DNA from 3 places in the Pseudomonas sp. GW458-11-26-14-LB4 genome. Region 3 is predicted to be linked to each of the others. Evidence: predicted binding sites of a transcription regulator. Region 3 holds the regulator's gene; each other region holds the start of a gene.
The links. The regulator FliA, encoded in region 3, starts transcription of late flagellar genes. The targets are predictions, from matches to a motif close to CTAAAGTTTNNNNNNNNNNNGCCGNTAA.

Region 1: the regulator FliA is predicted to act here: its motif matches at 1,432-1,459, upstream of AC07XZ_RS09340 (flagellar protein MotY).
Region 2: the regulator FliA is predicted to act here: its motif matches at 1,340-1,367, upstream of AC07XZ_RS05575 (methyl-accepting chemotaxis protein).

Annotation. Positions count from the first base shown of each region.
Region 1 covers NZ_JBWKYU010000005.1:243,589-246,865, forward strand. The annotation lists gene AC07XZ_RS09335 (argininosuccinate synthase) at 1-327, opposite strand, end outside; gene AC07XZ_RS09340 (flagellar protein MotY) at 457-1,365, opposite strand; gene pyrC (dihydroorotase) at 1,526-2,572, shown strand; gene rnt (ribonuclease T) at 2,569-3,243, shown strand.
Region 2 covers NZ_JBWKYU010000003.1:105,224-108,500, reverse strand. The annotation lists gene AC07XZ_RS05585 (DUF1294 domain-containing protein) at 1-364, opposite strand, end outside; gene AC07XZ_RS05580 (undecaprenyl-diphosphate phosphatase) at 361-1,191, opposite strand; gene AC07XZ_RS05575 (methyl-accepting chemotaxis protein) at 1,495-3,129, shown strand; gene pnuC (nicotinamide riboside transporter PnuC) at 3,212-3,277, shown strand, end outside.
Region 3 covers NZ_JBWKYU010000002.1:294,407-297,683, reverse strand. The annotation lists gene AC07XZ_RS04150 (protein phosphatase CheZ) at 1-387, opposite strand, end outside; gene AC07XZ_RS04145 (chemotaxis response regulator CheY) at 406-777, opposite strand; gene fliA (RNA polymerase sigma factor FliA) at 945-1,685, opposite strand; gene fleN (flagellar synthesis regulator FleN) at 1,682-2,512, opposite strand; gene flhF (flagellar biosynthesis GTPase FlhF) at 2,626-3,277, opposite strand, start outside.

The sequences.
Region 1 (3,277 bases), on a different contig from region 3:
TTCGTTGGCGATTTCGATCAGACGCTTGGCGATCAGCGGACGCGCGATGGAAGTACCCAGCAGGTACTCGCCTTCGTAAACGGTGTTGGCACGGAACATCGGGAACACGAAGTCACGCACGAATTCTTCGCGCAGGTCGTCGATGTAGATTTCTTTGACGCCCATGGCCTGCGCCTTGGCGCGAGCCGGCTCGACTTCTTCGCCCTGACCCAGGTCAGCGGTGAAGGTCACGACTTCACAGTTATAAGTATCCTGCAGCCACTTGAGGATCACCGAAGTGTCCAGGCCGCCGGAATACGCCAGAACGACCTTGTTTACGTCCGCCATGCCATCACTCCACGGGGTTCTACGGAAAGCCGAGGAGTCTACCGCTCAAACGCGATAATTTACAGAGGCGCGACAGCTTAAGACGACAAAGCGACAGAATCTGTCGAGAGGGCGACGATGACCGGCAGGTCAGGAAGTCGCCGCAGTGTTGGCAGGCGTGCTGGCCTGAGGTGCCGGAGCAGTCGTCGGTGCCACCCGCGCCAGGTGTACGTTGACCCGACGGTTCTTGGCCCGGTTGGCGGCATTGGTGTTCGGCACCAGAGGATAACGCTCACCATGGAAACGCACGGTGATCTGCGATTCCTGGATGCCATTGGCCTTGAAGAAGTCGACCACCGCCAGCGCGCGGCGACGCGACAGTTCGCGATTGGTCAGGCGATTGCCGCTGTTGTCCGAGTGGCCGTCGAGTTCGATGTGATTGACCGTCGGATCAGCCTTCATGTACTCGAGCATCACTTGCAGCTTGGCCTTGGCGGCGGCGTCCAGTTCGATGCCTTCGCCGGGGAAGCCGATCTGCGATTGTTTGACCTGATCGAAATTCTGCGGGAGCAGTTTCGCCACGCAGGTCTGATAGTCATTGAACGCCTTGCTGAACTTGACCGGCAACAGGCGCACTTCCGACACCCGACCATCGCCCGATGCCCGGCGTACCACCGGGCTGCGACCGTCCATCAGCCCGCTGATCAGTTGCCCGGCCTGGGACTGAGAACTGTTGAACAGCACGTTGCCGCTGCCCAGTCGAACCGTGCCCAGATTGATGTCGCCACGTCCCGGCTGCCACGGCGCAGCCGCTGCCAGCAGGGTCGCCGAACCGCCGCCGAGCATGGCGTTGTAGGCGTTCAGGCGGAAGGTCGCCTGCTCGCCGGCCTTGCGCACGAATTGCCCCGAGCCGAAGTCGGTGATCGGCTGCGTCAGGCGGCACTCGAACTTGTCGCCCTCGACCGTCCACTCAATGTTCTCCAGACGGGTCTGGTAGGTCAGTGCCATCGCGGGAAGGCTGGCAAACACACTGAGCAAGGCTAAATATCGCTGGCGCACGGGAGGCTCCATTGGCTTCTACAACAAAAAAGACCGAGACATACATCTTTACGGCATACCTATGGGATATCGGACGCTCGTCGCAAAACTTGATAGCGAGTGCCTGCAAGAGTCTTTTCCGGTAGCATTCGCCTCAGTTTGACCCGCCTGGAATCCCCTCATGTCCGACCGCCTGACCCTGCTGCGTCCCGACGACTGGCACATTCATCTTCGCGATGGTGCCGTGTTGACCAATACCGTTGCGGATGTCGCGCGCACCTTTGGTCGCGCCATCATCATGCCCAACCTGGTACCTCCGGTGCGCAACGCCGCTGAAGCCGACGGCTATCGCCAGCGGATTCTCGCTGCCCGCCCGGCCGGCAGTCGTTTCGAGCCGCTGATGGTGCTGTACCTCACCGACCGCACCCAGCCCGAAGAAATCCGTGAGGCCAAGGCCAGCGGTTTCGTGCACGCCGCCAAGCTGTACCCGGCCGGCGCCACCACCAACTCCGATTCCGGGGTCACCAGCATCGACAAGATTTTCCCGGCGCTGGAAGCCATGGCCGAAGTCGGCATGCCGCTGTTGATCCACGGTGAAGTCACCCGTGGCGACGTCGATGTGTTCGACCGCGAAAAAATCTTCATCGACGAGCACATGCGTCGCGTGGTCGAGCGTTTCCCGACGCTGAAAGTGGTGTTCGAACACATCACCACCGGCGACGCCGTGCAGTTCGTCAACGAGGCTTCGGCCAACGTCGGCGCGACCATCACCGCGCATCACCTGCTCTACAACCGCAACCACATGCTGGTGGGCGGGATCCGGCCGCACTTCTACTGCCTGCCGATCCTCAAGCGTAATACCCATCAGGAAGCTCTGCTCGACGCGGCCACCAGTGGCAGCGCGAAGTTCTTCCTGGGTACCGACTCGGCGCCGCACGCCCAGCACGCCAAGGAAGCCGCCTGCGGCTGCGCCGGCTGCTACACCGCGTACGCCGCCATCGAGCTGTATGCCGAAGCCTTCGAACAGCGCAATGCGCTGGACAAGCTCGAAGCCTTCGCCAGCCTCAACGGCCCGCGTTTCTACGGCCTACCGGCGAACACCGATCGCATCACCCTGGTTCGTGACGAATGGACCGCCCCGACCAGCCTGCCTTTCGGCGAGCTGACCGTTATCCCGCTGCGCGCCGGTGAAAAACTGCGCTGGCGCCTGCTGGAGGAACACGCGTGAGTGAAGACCATTTCGACGACGAACTGGACGGTCAAGGTGGCGGCGGTTCGCGCCATCCAATGGCAGCACGTTTTCGCGGCTACCTGCCGGTTGTCGTCGACGTAGAAACCGGTGGTTTCAACTCGGCCACCGACGCTCTGCTGGAGATTGCCGCGACCACCATCGCCATGGATGAAAAGGGTTTCGTCTACCCGGATCACACCTACTTCTTTCGCGTCGAGCCGTTCGAAGGCGCCAACGTTGAAGCGGCGGCGCTGGAGTTCACCGGGATCAAGCTCGATCATCCGTTGCGCATGGCCGTCAGCGAAGAAACAGCGCTGACCGACATCTTCCGTGGCGTGCGCAAGGCCTTGAAGGCCAACGGCTGCAAGCGGGCGATTCTGGTTGGCCACAACAGCAGCTTCGACCTGGGCTTCCTCAACGCCGCCGTCGCGCGGCTGGACATGAAGCGCAACCCGTTCCACCCATTCTCCAGCTTCGACACTGCGACCCTCGCCGGTCTGGCTTACGGTCAAACCGTATTGGCCAAGGCCTGTCAGGCAGCCGACATCGACTTCGATGGCCGTGAAGCGCACTCCGCGCGCTACGACACCGAGAAGACGGCCGAGCTGTTCTGCGGCATCGTCAACCGGTGGAAACAGATGGGCGGTTGGGAAGACTTCGACGACTGATACTCGTCGGGTTTCTTCCATTCATGAAAAAACC
Region 2 (3,277 bases), on a different contig from region 3:
CCACGATCATCCAGAACAGCACCTGAAACGACACCTTGCGCGTCTTGTGCCGGAAGACCTGCTGGGCGATCAACGCGCCAGGCCAGCCGCCGGCCAGTTCCACGGCGTGCAGGATGTTCTCCGGCGTACGCCAGGCGTCGGCGCGGGCCTTGCGCTTGTCCGCCCAGTACAGGAAAAACGCCAGCACGCTGACCAGCCCGTAAGCCGTCAGCGGTACCAGGGAAATCCCGCGCAGCCACATCGACAGCGAGCCGGACAACGGCAAGGCGCAGACGATCAGCAGCACCACCAGCTTCAATTTCAGATGCTGAACATTGCCACCGGAAGGTCCGCGTTCCGGGCGACGTGCGCGGGAATCACTCATGGCTGGGCGGCCGTCCAGTCGACCCAGCCGAACTGCCAGGTCGCCAGAATCACCAGACCGAAGACGATCCGATACCAGGCGAACGCCGCGTAGCTGTGGCTGCCAATAAACTTGAGCAAACCGCGCACGGCGATCATGGCGAAGATGAAGGCCGTGACAAAACCGATGGCGAACACCGGAAAATCTGCCGGTACGAACAGGTCGCGATACTTGTAGCCCGAGTACACCGCCGCACCGACCATGGTGGGCATCGCCAGGAAGAACGAAAACTCGGTGGCGGTCTTGCGCGACAGGCCGAACAGCAGGCCGCCGATGATGGTCGAGCCAGAGCGCGAGGTGCCGGGGATCATTGCCAGGCACTGGGCGAAGCCAATCTTCAGTGCATCCGTCCAGCGAATCTCGTCGACCGTTTCGGCATGGACTTCATGCTGACGCTGTTCGGCCCACAGCATCACGATCCCGCCCACCACCAGCGCGGCGGCAACGGTGATCGGGTTGAACAGGTAGTGATGAATCAAGTCGGCGAAGATCACCCCCAACACCACGGCGGGCATGAAAGCGATCAGCAGGTTGACCGTGAAGCGCCGCGCACTCGGCTGGGTCGGCAAGCCGATGACCACGTCGAGAATCTTGCGTCGAAACTCCCAGACCACCGCGAGAATCGCGCCGAGCTGAATGATGATGTTGAACGCCATGGCCCGCTCGCCTCCGAAATCGAGCAAGTCGGCAACAATGATCTGGTGTCCGGTACTGGAAATGGGCAAAAACTCCGTCAGCCCCTCTACAACTCCAAGAATTAGTGCCTGCAAGGCCGTCCAAAGATCCATCAATCCCCCAGAGAGCGATGCGCAGCGGCATGCTCCGATAGTATTTTTTACGTTCACTTCGTTCAGCGTAGCTGGTTGTAGCTGTACCGATTCCGCACGCGCAGGATCCACACGAAACAGTCAAAATTCCGTGAAAAATCAATTTGGATTCAGGTTTTCACGCGCGGGGCCGAAATCCTAACAGACAAGTCGTAATCGCGCTGCCGCGTTCTACGACTTGGGTCGCGTATGCCCGGTCACCGAAACGTGGTTGGATGCTGGCGGTGGTTTATTACAAGAAAAAGAATCCGGAGTGACAGCGTTATGAACAGCTTGCGCAGTGTGTCGATCAGCCGACGCTTGTGGCTCATCTTGATTGTGGCGGTGGTCATGCTCCTGACGTTGGGCGTGTTGATGCTCAAGCAGATCCACGATGACCTGTATCACGCCAAGGCCCAGAAAACCCAGCATGTGGTGCAGACCGCCAGCGGTTTGCTGACCTACTACCAAGGCCTCGAAGCGGCAGGCACCCTGACCCGCGACGTGGCGCAGAAACAGGCGCTGACCGCGATCCGCGGCCTGCGTTATGACCAGAACGACTACTTCTGGATCAACGACCTCACGCCCGTGATGGTCATGCACCCGACCAACCCAAAGCTTGAAGGCCAGAACCTCTCGGCGATACGGGATCCGGACGGTTTTGCGGTGTTCAACGAAATGGTCGCCATCGCCAAGGCCAAGGGCGCCGGCATGGTCGATTATCGCTGGCCTAAACCCGGCGCCAGTGAACCGGTGGCCAAGACCTCCTACGTGAAACTGTTCGAGCCGTGGGGCTGGGTCATCGGTTCGGGCGTGTACGTCGACGACGTGCAGGCCGAGTTTCAGGGGCAGGTGATCAAGGCGTCGGTGGTCGGGCTGGTCATCGCGGTGATCATGGCGCTGCTGGTGATCCTGATCGCGCGCAGCATCGTCCGCCCGTTGCAGGAAACCGTGAACGCCATGGCCAACATTGCCAGCGGCGAAAGCGATCTGACTCGCAGCCTCGACACCCACGGCCAGGACGAAGTCACTCAACTGGCCCATCACTTCAATGCCTTCACCGCCAAGTTGCGCCGGGTGATCGGTGACTTGCAGGTGTCCGCCAGCGCATTAGGCCAGTCGTCCAGCGAATTGGGCAATGATGCAGCGCAGGCCCAGCAACGCAGCCAACAGCAGTCGCAGCAGATGGAACTGGTGGCTACTGCCGTCAACGAAGTGACCTACGGCGTACAGGACGTGGCGAAGAATGCCGAACACGCCGCCAGCGAAATGCGTGATGCCGAGGCGCAGGCCCAGCAAGGCCAGATCAACATCGATGGCAGCCTGCAGCAGATCGACAAGCTCTCCGGCACCATCGATCAGGCCGTCGAAGTCATTCGCACGCTGGCGACTGAAAGCACGCAGATCGGCAGCGTGCTGGAGGTGATCCGCTCGATCGCCGAGCAGACCAACCTGCTGGCCCTCAACGCCGCGATTGAAGCGGCTCGCGCCGGCGAACAGGGTCGCGGTTTTGCGGTGGTGGCCGACGAAGTGCGTTTGCTGGCGCAACGCACGCAGAAGTCCACGGCGGAAATCCAGACGATGATCGAACGCCTGCAAAACCACTCCGAAGCCGCCGTGAAGGTGATCGGCGACAGCAGCAAGGCTTCGCAACTGACTATAGAACAGGCCGGCCTGGCCAGTGCGAGCCTGAATGCCATCGGCCAGGCCCTGCGCAACCTCAATGGCCTGAACGCCTCGATTGCCAGCGCAACGCTGCAACAGGCGCACGTGGTCGAAGACATCAATCAGAACGTTACCCAGGCAGCGGGCTTGTCCCACAGCACCGCGCTGGCGGCCGAGCAGTCGAGCGTGGCGAGTGTGAAACTCGGCCAGCTCAGCGAACAACTGAACGGGCTGCTGCGCCAGTTCCGCGTCTGATAGCCCTTGCAGGTGGGAACTCGTTTCCCACCTGTTTTTCGGTACAATCCGCTCCCTCTTTTATTCCCCCCAAGGATTCTGCATGTCCGGGCTTGAACTGTTTGCCGCCGCTCTCGGCGTGATCGCCGTGTGGCTCACGGTCAAACAG
Region 3 (3,277 bases):
GCTCCAATCGGCGCTCAAGGCCTGGGCTTCGTCAGCCAGGCCATTGACCACAGGGGTCGCGCTTTCCACCAGATCCATGGTGCGGTTGGCGGCAGCTTCGGTCAGTTTGACCACGTAGCCCAGGCGCTCGGTAGCGTCGGTGATTTGCGACACTTCCTCAGCCTGTGGCATGTGCGGATCGATCTGGAAATTGACGATCGCACTGTGCAGTTCACGCGTGAGCTTGCCCACTTCCTGGTACAGGCCACGGTCACGGGTCTGATTGAGCTCATGGATCAGTTGCACAGCGTCGCCGAACTTGCCTTTTTCAAGGCTCTCGACCAGTTCGACCGCGTGTTTTTTCAGGGTCGACTCAAAATCGCCCTGTGAAGATTCGTTATGCTCCATAGCTCCCCCGCGCGTTCATCAGCCGATGCGTTCGAAAATCTTCTCGATTTTTTCTTTCAACGCCTGGGCCGTGAAAGGTTTGACCACGTAGCCGTTAACGCCGGCCTGGGCCGCTTCGATGATCTGCTCGCGCTTGGCTTCAGCGGTCACCATCAGCACTGGCAGGTGCTTGAGCTTTTCATCGGCACGCACGTGGCGCAGCAGGTCGATACCGGTCATGCCGGGCATGTTCCAGTCGGTCACCAGAAAGTCGATGCTGCCGCTGTTGAGTACCGGAATGGCAGTGGTGCCATCGTCGGCTTCAACGGTGTTGGTGAACCCCAGATCACGCAACAGGTTCTTGATGATCCGCCGCATCGTTGAGAAGTCATCAACGATGAGGATTTTCATGTCTTTGTTCAATTCGACCTCCAAGCAGTCTTAAACGCGCCCAGCACCTGGACGCGCCATTTCAATCAATCCGGCAAAACACTCGATGACTGTCTGGAGCACAACAGATCAAGACCGGTGCCGTTCACCACCGCACCAGCCTCGTTCGCAGTGTCCCCACACTGCCTTCAGCGCGCTCGCCACTCCCCCAAACGCCCCCGCAAGCGGGCCGCGCACTGGCTGTGTAACTGGCTGACCCGCGATTCACTGACGCCAAGGACTTCACCGATCTCCTTGAGGTTCAGCTCTTCGTCGTAGTACAGCGCCAACACCAGTCGCTCACGCTCCGGCAAATTGGCAATCGCGTCCGCCAGCGCGGCCTGGAAACGTTCGTCTTCCAGATCGCGCGACGGCTCCAGATGAGCACTGGCGCCATCCTCGTGCAGCCCTTCGTGTTCGCCGTCCTGCAACAGGTCGTCGAAACTGAACAGCCGGCTGCCCAGGGTGTCGTTCAAAATCCCGTAGTAATCGTCGAGACTCAATTGGAGTTCGGCCGCAACTTCGTGATCTTTAGCGTCACGGCCGGTTTTAGCTTCAATCGAGCGAATTGCGTCGCTGACCATACGGGTATTGCGGTGAACCGAGCGTGGCGCCCAGTCCCCCTTACGGACTTCATCGAGCATCGCACCGCGGATCCGGATGCCCGCGTACGTTTCAAAACTGGCGCCCTTGCTGGCGTCGTATTTGGTCGAGACTTCGAGCAGGCCGATCATCCCGGCCTGGATCAGGTCTTCGACCTGCACACTGGCCGGCAATCGCGCCAGCAAGTGGTAGGCGATGCGTTTGACCAGTGGCGCGTAACGCTCGATCAGCTCGTACTGCGCGTCACGCGCCGACTTCTTGTAGAAATTCATACCGCTGGCGGTCATAGCACAGGTCCTGCCGTTTGCTGCACGAGGCGCTCGACGAAAAATTCGAGGTGGCCGCGCGGGTTGGCGGGCAGCGGCCAGGTGTCGACCTTCTGTGCGATCGCCTTGAACGCCAGTGCGCACTTGGAACGCGGGAAGGCTTCATAGACCGCACGCTGCTTCTGCACCGCCTTGCGCACGCTTTCGTCGTAGGGCACCGCGCCGACGTATTGTAGGGCGACGTCGAGGAAGCGATCCGTGACCTTGGTCAACTTGGCGAACAGATTGCGACCTTCCTGCGGGCTCTGGGCCATGTTGGCCAGGACGCGGAAGCGATTCATGCCGTAATCGCGGTTCAGCAGTTTGATCAGCGCGTAGGCGTCGGTGATCGAGGTCGGCTCGTCGCAGACCACCAGCAACACTTCCTGGGCCGCGCGCACGAAACTGACTACCGAGTCACCAATACCCGCAGCGGTGTCGATCACCAGTACGTCGAGGTTGTCGCCGATGTCGCTGAACGCCTGAATCAGGCCGGCATGCTGGGCCGGGCTCAGGTGAACCATGCTCTGGGTGCCGGAAGCGGCCGGCACGATGCGGATCCCGCCGGGGCCTTGCAACAGCACGTCGCGCAGCTCGCAGCGGCCTTCGATCACGTCGGCCAGGGTGCGTTTGGGTGTGAGGCCCAGCAGAACGTCGACGTTCGCCAGCCCCAGGTCGGCGTCCAGCAGCATGACCCGACGGCCAAGCTCTGCCAGCGCCAGGGACAAGTTCACTGACACATTAGTCTTGCCGACGCCACCTTTGCCGCCGGTCACCGCGATCACCTGTACGGGATGCATGCTGCCCATGTTATTTCTTTACCTTGTCTTGCATAGACGGAGGCCACATTACTGGCTGCGCGTTCACAACCGGAACAATGCATGGCAGACCATCGATGTAGGTACAAAAACGGTTCATTACCTCAGCCAACCTGCTTGGTCGGACTGTGGTAGATATCAGCGAACATGTCAGCCATGGCTTCTTCGCTGGGTTCTTCCTGCATTTGCACACTGACGGCGCGGCTGACCAGTTGATGACGGCGCGGCAGATGCAGATCATCCGGAATACGCGGCCCATCGGTCAGGTAGGCGACCGGCAGTTCGTGACTGATCGCCAGGCTCAGCACTTCGCCAAGGCTGGCCGTCTCATCCAGTTTAGTCAGGATGCAGCCGGCCAGCCCGCAACGCTTGTAACTGTGATAAGCGGCGGTTAGAACCTGTTTCTGGCTGGTGGTTGCCAGGACCAGATAATTTTTTGAGCGAATGCCACGACCGGCCAGACTTTCCAGCTGCATGCGCAGGGCCGGATCGCTGGCTTGCAGGCCGGCGGTATCGATCAGCACCACGCGTTTGCGCAGCAGTGGATCCAGCGCCTGCACCAGGGACTGGCCCGGATCGACGTGAGTCACCGAAACGTTAAGGATGCGACCCAGAGTCTTGAGCTGCTCCTGCGCGCCGATACGGAAACTGTCCATGCTCACCAGCGCGATGTTCTGCGCGCCGTACTTGAGCACGTAGCGGGCGGCCAGTTTGGCCAGCGTGGTGGTCTTGCCCATGCCGGCAGGACCGACCATC